One region of the Cupriavidus sp. 05N38 genome, then DNA from elsewhere that is predicted to be linked to it. Evidence: predicted binding sites of a transcription regulator. Region 1 holds the regulator's gene; the other holds the start of a gene.
What was found. Region 1 encodes sigma-54, which starts transcription at its own class of promoters, with help from an activator protein. Its sites were predicted from a motif close to TGGCANGNAANCTGCTTT; they were not measured.

Region 1 (4,166 bases):
ATCGTCCTGTCGCCGTCGCAGCACGGCTGCCCTGCTGACGCTGGCAGCCATGCTCGGCCTTGCGCTGGCCGCGCCCGCCCGCGCCGAGAAGGCCGACCGCGACAAGCCACTGGTGCTGGAGGCGGACAATGCCAGCTACGACGACGTCAAGCAGGTGTACGTACTGACCGGCAACGTGGTGCTGACCAAGGGCACCATGGTGCTGAAGTCCGATGCGGCCGAAGTGCGCACCGACCCCGAGGGCTACCAGTACGCCGTGGCCACCTCGAAGGCAGGCAAGCAGGCCTATATCCGCCAGAAGCGCGACAACGTCGACGAATACATCGACGGCTGGGGCGACCGCATCGAGTCCGACGGCAAGCAGGAAATCTCCAAGCTGATCGGCCGCGCCCGCATGGCGCGCCTGGCCGGCGCCAAGCTGGTCGACGAGATCCGCGGTGCCGTGATCACCTACGACAGCCGCAACGAGTTCTACACGGCCACCGGCGGCGCCGAGAACGCCACGGCAGGCAGCCCGTCCGGACGCGTGCGCGCGGTGCTCTCGCCGCGCCAGGAGCAGCCCGCCAGCGGCGCCGCCGCCAGTCCGCTGCCGCTCAAGCCGGCCCCTGCCCCCGCCAACCCCTGACGCCGGCGCGCAGCAGCGCCGCCCGATCCACGGATTCAGCCTTCATGACCGCTACCCAAACCGAACCGTCCCAGCCCAACGTCCTGACCGAGAGCAGCACCCTGGTCGTGCGCCACCTGAAGAAGCGCTACGGCTCGCGCACGGTGGTCAAGGACGTGTCGCTCGACGTGAAGAGCGGCGAGGTGGTCGGGCTGCTGGGTCCCAACGGCGCGGGCAAGACCACTTCGTTCTACATGATCGTCGGGCTGGTGGCGCTGGACGAAGGCGACATCGTGCTCGACGACAAGCACATCAGCGGCCTCGCCATCCACGAGCGCGCGCGCATGGGCCTGTCCTACCTGCCGCAGGAAGCCTCGGTGTTCCGCAAGCTCAACGTGCAGGAGAACATCCGCGCCGTGCTCGAGTTGCAGGTGCACGACGGCAAGCCGCTGTCCAAGGCGGATATCGAGCGACGCCTGGACTCGCTGCTCGACGACCTGCAGATCGCCCACCTGCGCGAGAATCCGGCGCTGTCGCTGTCCGGTGGCGAGCGCCGCCGCGTGGAAATCGCCCGTGCGCTGGCTTCCGCGCCGCGCTTCATCCTGCTCGACGAACCGTTCGCCGGCGTGGACCCGATCGCGGTGGGCGAAATCCAGCGCATCGTCAGCTTCCTCAAGGCACGCAACATCGGCGTGCTCATCACGGACCACAACGTGCGCGAGACGCTTGGCATCTGCGACCACGCGTATATCATCAGCGAAGGCACCGTGCTGGCGTCAGGCCAGCCCGAAGACATCATTGCCAACGAATCGGTGCGCAAGGTCTACCTGGGCGAGAACTTCCGCATGTAACGCGGGGCGCGGCCTACTGCCGCGCAGCCGGGATATTCGCGGCCAGGCGGCGTTCATGTCGCCTTTCATCCTGCAAACGATCACGGCGGCATCAGCGATAGCAATTTCCGTTCCAACGGCATGGAAGTTGCGCATAAAATAGGTCGCATGAAACCGTCGCTACAGCTCCGCCTCTCGCAGCATCTCGCGCTTACGCCGCAACTCCAGCAGTCGATCCGGCTGCTGCAACTGTCCACGCTCGAACTGCAGCAGGAAGTTGAGCAAGCGCTCACCGAGAACCCCCTGCTCGAACGCGAAAACGACTGGATCGAAAGCCCGCTGCGCGTGGGTGCCGATGGCTCCGTCAACCTGCAGAGCGCGCCCGCGCCTGCGCCCGCCGATGGCCAGGGCACCAGCGAGAACCGCCCCGACGGCGCCGCCGATGGCGACGACAACTACGCCGACAGCGGCGAGGATTACGGCAGCGACTGGAGCCTCGACGACTTTGCCCGCCGCCCGCAGGGCGACGAGGACGAAAAGACGCCGATGCAGCTGCGTGACGCCGAGCCGACGCTGCGCGAGCACCTGATGGAGCAACTCGCGCCGCTGAAGATTTCCATGCGCGACAAAGGGCTCGCGATCTTCCTGGTCGAGTCGCTGGACGACGACGGATACCTTAGCGCTTCGCTCGAGGAGATCTGCGCCGAACTGCCCGAGGAACTCGAGTTCGAGATCGACGAGGTACACGCCGTCCTGACCCTGCTGCAGAGCTTCGACCCGGCCGGCGTAGGTGCGCGCAACGCCGCCGAATGCCTGGCGCTGCAACTGCGCCGGCTCACCCATCCGCAGCGCGAACTGGCCCTGACCATCGTCACCAGCCACCTGGAGCTGCTCGCGGTGCGCGACTACACGCGCCTGAAGAAAGCGCTGCAGGTCGACGAGGCCGACCTCAAGGCCGCGCACGAACTGATCCGCTCGCTCGCCCCGTATCCCGGCCATGCCTATAGCCGCCCCGAGGCGGATTTCGTGGTGCCGGATGTTTTCGTGCGAAAAATGAGCGGCGGCTGGATCGCGCAACTCAATCCGGATGTGATGCCGCGGCTACGCATCAACGATATGTACGCGCAGATTTTGCGCGGTGCAAAAGGCGATTCAGGGGCTGCCGGACTGCAGCAAAAATTGCAGGAAGCACGCTGGTTGATCAAGAATATCCAGCAGCGCTTCGACACCATATTGCGCGTCGCACAAGCGATTGTCGAACGTCAAAAGAACTTCTTCACCCACGGGGAAATTGCGATGCGCCCCTTGGTTTTGCGGGAGATTGCCGATACACTGGGTCTACACGAGTCCACCATCTCTCGGGTGACAACCAATAAATACATGGCAACGCCGATGGGGACTTTCGAGCTGAAGTATTTCTTCGGCAGTCACGTATCCACAGAAACCGGCGGCGCGGCCTCTTCAACGGCAATTCGAGCGTTGATCAAGCAACTCATAGGAGCCGAAGATCCCAGGAATCCCCTGTCGGATAGCAGGATCGCCGAACTGCTCGGCGAGCAAGGCTTCGTGGTGGCGCGCCGTACCGTCGCCAAGTACCGCGAGGCGCTGAAAATCCCTGCCGTAAATCTCCGCAAGTCTTTGTAGCCGAGTTGCATCGCCTGCCTGATGCAACTCTTTCAGAAGGAGAAACGCTATGAACTTCAAGATCAGTGGACACCACTTGGACATCACGCCCCCGCTGCGTGAGTACGTGGAAACGAAACTGGAGCGTATCGTCAGGCATTTCGATCAAGTCATTGGCGTAAGTGTGCTGCTATCTGTCGACAATACAAAAGAAAAGGACCGGCGGCAGTACGCGGAAATCAATCTACATCTCAAGGGCAAGGACATCTTTGTCGAAGCGCATCACGAAGACCTGTATGCCGCTATCGACGCGCTAGTCGACAAGCTCGACCGGCAGGTSRTTCGCCACAAGGATCGCGTGCAAAGCCACGACCGCGAAGCGGTCAAGTATCAATTGGCCGCAGCGCAGATGCAGCAATGACCGTGCCTGGCGGCCCACCTAGGGGGCCGTCGGTGTCAGTCCCTTGAAACCAGAACAAGCCGCGCCCGATGCGCGGCTTTTTTGCGCACATTTTTGTGGCGTTCTCCCGCATTTACGGCCGGTATCGAATCACGCAAGGGGATTCCGCAAGGCCACGCTCCCGGTGTATGCTGTGCAATACATAAGCAATAGCGCGGCAATTTTTCCGTGCGCGCGGCACCGCTTCCGCGCATCGGCTATTGCAATGCACAAGGCGGGGGCGGGCCTGCTCTATAATGGCCAGACGCCCGACACCGGCATGGGATAACCGGTGAAACGAGGGCACGAGCCTTTCTATCCCCTTTGCCTGGTGCGGCCCTCTCCTGGCCACGGGCCTGCTTACTAGAAAAACCTGCGCATTCCACATGAATCGTTTGGCTAAATTGCTGCCACCCGGCAACATCAACCTCGACGTCAGCGTCACCAGCAAGAAGCGGGTGTTCGAACAGGCCGGGCTCCTCTTCGAGAACAACCATGGCGTAGCGCGCGCTACCGTGACCGACAACCTGTTCGCCCGCGAATCGCTGGGCTCGACCGGCCTCGGAGCCGGGGTTGCCATTCCGCACGGTCGCATCAAGGGCCTCAAGCAGCCCCTGGCCGCCTTCATGCGCCTGGGCGAGCCGATCCCCTTCGAGTCGCCTGACGGCAA
Region 2 (4,166 bases), on a different contig from region 1:
GGCAAAAGGCGGATGATAGCTTGGGGGGCGGGAAAAGAAAAAGCGCCCGGAGGCGCTTTTTCTTGAGGATGTAGGGCGGGGATGCAAATCAGGGGAATGATCCGTTTTGCTCAACTGCCCGCGGCCACCACCTCGGCATGCACTTTTGGCTCTCCATAGAGGCTGAGCAACTGCGACTTGAATCCACTCAGCAGGGATTTTTGGTTATCGCACATGGCGATCAGCCACGCATAGTGCGCATCGAATTCCGTGCCCGAAAGATTCCTGAGGCGCTTGACCTGTAGAAGCGCCTCCTCCGGCCGACGGTCCAGCGCGAGAAGGACTGTGTAGCGGCGGATGTACTTGGGTGAAGCAGCCACGTCCAAGGCGCTCTCGTGAAGGGCGATCTTTTCCCGGAGCATATCTGTGGTCAGAGGAATTCCGCCAACGAGCCCGCGCTGTCCCCAGTCGCCGAAGATCAGTGACGGATTCAGCGTGTAGTTCCTGGCAGCCTGGCCCTCGTAAACAGCCCTCGCATTCTGATAGTCGAAACCACCCGCGACAAGCCCGAACAGCACGCCGCCGAGCGAAAACAGACTCAGGACTGACAGAAGCCTGCCGGAGGCGCTTTGCCAAACCGAGGTTTCCGCCATGCCAAGCAGCAGGCAAACCGGCAACAGGAAAAAGGCATAGGTTTGCGGGAATTCCAGCATGGCATGCACCGCGACCACCGTAACCATGGTGAGGCAATAGATACGTTGCGAAGCCTCGCGGCCTGCGCGCACGGCTTGCGCGCAACGCCAGGCCCACAGGACGCATGGCACCAGCACGGCAAGCGCCCCCGCAATGCCTGTCTTGGCAAGCAGATCCAGCACGATATTGTGCGCATTATCGGCAACGACGACAGGTCCGAGACGATCAGCAATGAGATATTGCGCCCGCATATACTCGCCCCAGCCAACCCCAAGCAGCGGATGCTCGCGCGCAATTTCCAGCGCATAGCGCCATAGCGCGAGACGCGGCGACACGTGCAACTCTCTCGCCAGGCGTTCGGTAGTCGAGGCCAGATGAAGTTCAAGGGATTGATTGAGCAAAGACACGAGCGCCATCGCCGCAATCAGTACCAGAAGCGGCAAGGCCCCCAGGACCGCCGCACGCACCCAGTCGGCTCTCCCCGGCCTGCCTCTCGTGGCCGAAAGCGCCGTTGCGGCGGCGCCTGCGCCAACCACGACGGCCTGCAGTATCGGGGTGCGCGATACGGTCAGCGCGATGCCAATGCTCAGCACGACAAGCGAGGCCCCTAAGGTGGCCCTGCCGATCAGGCGCCCGCACCACAGGTAAAGCGCGCTGGCCACGGCCAGCGCAGCGAGGGTGGCAAGATGGTTTGCCTGCAGGAGGTTGGCGAAAGGCCTGCGCCCCTCTTCAAAGGGCAATGCGACAACCCACGGCGCGAGGTACCGCTCCAGGCCAAAAGCCTGCATCCAAGCCATGCCGCTGGAGATGATGCCACCAATCACGCACCCAACTGCACAGACATGCAGGATCAGTTCCGCTCGCCGCCGGTCCAGGGACAGCCAGCATCCGGCCTGGATCGTCAGTGCGGCAGCGATGCAAAAGAAGATCGCCAGATAAGAGGCCACGGGCCGCTCGAGCCGAATCGCCGCCAGTTGGACAATCAACACGGCGGCAAAGGCAATTGGTGCCACGGCGACAGCGGCCACCCTGGAAGCCCCTCCACGACCTGCCTCCATAGAGAATGCAAGCAGACAAATGGTCATTGCCGCAGCAATGGCCAGCGACTCGGCATAGAAGGATGGAATCGGAAGGGGATGTGGCGCTATCAGGTATGGGACCGTCCACAGGGCGAACGTCATCACCAGCGTAATCGAGAGGCGCAGCGGCCCAGATCTGGCTTTCACGGCATTGGTTCCGATGTCAGGAAAACAGCTCTCACGCGCGCCACAGGCTGCACCGGAGAAGACTGAGGCGCAGAGTTTGCACACTCCCTGGATCCATAAAAAAAGGCGCCCTGAGGCGCCTTTCCTTCACCTGCCGCGCATTGCGTAATCGCGGCGCGGCAGGAGATGCAGCAATTACTTGCAATAATTCGCGGCGAAGCAGGTATCGGTACCGGCGACATGAGCCCACTTGAGAACACCGTTGTCAATTACCGGCGAAACCGCAAAAACATAACCACCGGCCGCGGCCGTGCCAGTCGCCGTCACGACGCCGTCTGTAACAGTCAATGCCTGAACGTTACCGGGCAGCGTAGTCGGAATCTGCGGAATACCATTGGAGTTAGCACTGCAGCCCGTCGCGCTGCTGGTTTCCTGGACGCAGACACCCACAGCGGTCTTGTACGACTCCGCAGTATTGATGACTTCGGAGAACTTCGCCTTTTGCGTGTATTGCTGATATTGCGGAATCGCAATCGCAGCCAGGATACCGATGATCGCCACAACGATCATCAGTTCGATCAGGGTGAAACCCTTCTGGACACGGCGGCCCAGTTTCTTCAGTTGAACCCGTTTTTGCATGATTGACCCCTCGAAGGAATTTTGGATACAGATAGAAACATTTTGTTTCATGTGATGCTGTAAATCCTTTAGCACTTAGCGTGCCAGCGCCGCAAACCCCGGTGGCTTCGTCGGCGAGTGACAATTTTCGCCACTTCGGAGTGTTCCGAGCCTTGATACGGCGKAAATTTTGTCACTTAAGATGACGCGGACAGTCAGTAAACACAAAATCCTGTTTAACTCTGTGCGAAACCGCACTGAATTCCCGGGCCGCGGCGGTGCGGCGGAAAACGAAACGGGTGGCCCCTGGGCCACCCGTCCGGTAGTGCAGCAAGGTGCACCGTCCGTTCACGGAGCCGTCCGATCCGGACGGCTCCGCTTCAATACGTCATGCCGTCAGGCTGGCTGCGCCGCGCGTTTCTGCAGCAGCTTGCCGACCAACACCACCAGCGCCGCACCGATGATGCCGAACACAAGGTGCGCATGCGGCACGTGCATCTCGAACCAGGCGGCGTCCACGGGATCGCTCACCAGCATTTCGCCGGCCAGGTAGCCCAGCAGCGCGGCGCCCAGCACGATGATGACGGGAAAGCGGTCCATGACCTTGAGCAGGATGGTGCTGCCGAACACGATCAGGGGGATGGACAGGCCCAGGCCGAGCACCAGCAGCATCAGCTGGCTGCCTTCCGGTCCCTTCTGCGCCGCGGCGGCCACGGCCACCACGTTATCGAGCGACATCACCAGGTCGGCGATCAGGATGGTGCGGATCGCGGCCCAGATATTGTCCTTGGCCGAATGGCCGTCTTCGTCGTCTTCGCCGGTCAGCAGTTGCACGCCGATATAGACCAGCAGCAAGGCGCCGACGATCTTGAGGTAAGGCAGGCTGAGCAGCTTGACCGCGGCAACCGTGAGCACCACCCGCATGATGATGGCGGCGGCGCTGCCCCAGAAGATCGCTTTCTTCTGCTGGGCGGGCGGCAGGTTGCGGGATGCGAGCGCGATCACCACGGCGTTGTCGCCGGAGAGCACGATATTGGTCAGGATGATGGATCCCAGCGCGATCCAGAACGCGGTGGAGGACAGCAGTTCCACGGTAAAGCTCCTCGAGTTTTCTTAAATTATGATTCGAACGCCGCATGGCGACGGGCGATCCAACCGACGACGTCCAGCCGATGATGACGGAATTCGGATGTCTGAGTCTTCAGACATGAGATTTACCGTATCAAGCTTTCGATTCGGTTTCAATCGCCAGTTCGCCAGCCTCGGGAGATACCCTAGGTTCCTGGCGTCCCAGAATGACGCGCCCCCGCGCGAAGGCGGGGGCATCGAGGGCCGGCGGCGCACCTGCGTTCAGGCAGGCCACCCCGGCACCGGCAAATCTCCCGCCCTCGGGCGGGGTCCGCCAGATATCACCAGAAAGCGGCGATTACAGGATCGACTTCAGCAGGCGGCCCATTTCCGACGGATTCTTGGTGACCTTGATACCGCAGGCTTCCATGATTTCCAGCTTGGCTTGCGCCGTGTCGGCACCGCCCGAGATCAGCGCGCCGGCGTGGCCCATGCGCTTGCCCGGAGGCGCGGTCACGCCAGCGATGAAGCCAACCACCGGCTTCTTCATGTTGTCCTTGATCCACTCGGCGGCGTTGGCTTCGTCCGGACCGCCGATTTCGC

Region 2: AC1DK4_RS24485 (pilin) is a predicted target of sigma-54. The motif match lies at 2,585-2,602, and genes of this name have one in related genera.

What each region holds. Positions count from the first base shown of each region.
Region 1 covers NZ_JBFTNF010000003.1:89,071-93,236, forward strand. The annotation lists gene lptA (lipopolysaccharide transport periplasmic protein LptA) at 1-625, shown strand, start outside; gene lptB (LPS export ABC transporter ATP-binding protein) at 670-1,455, shown strand; gene AC1DK4_RS03495 (RNA polymerase factor sigma-54) at 1,603-3,078, shown strand; gene hpf (ribosome hibernation-promoting factor, HPF/YfiA family) at 3,128-3,478, shown strand; gene ptsN (PTS IIA-like nitrogen regulatory protein PtsN) at 3,883-4,166, shown strand, end outside.
Region 2 covers NZ_JBFTNF010000036.1:17,289-21,454, reverse strand. The annotation lists gene AC1DK4_RS24490 (PglL family O-oligosaccharyltransferase) at 111-1,898, opposite strand; gene AC1DK4_RS24485 (pilin) at 2,073-2,516, opposite strand; gene AC1DK4_RS24480 (TerC family protein) at 2,892-3,587, opposite strand; gene sucD (succinate--CoA ligase subunit alpha) at 3,922-4,166, opposite strand, start outside.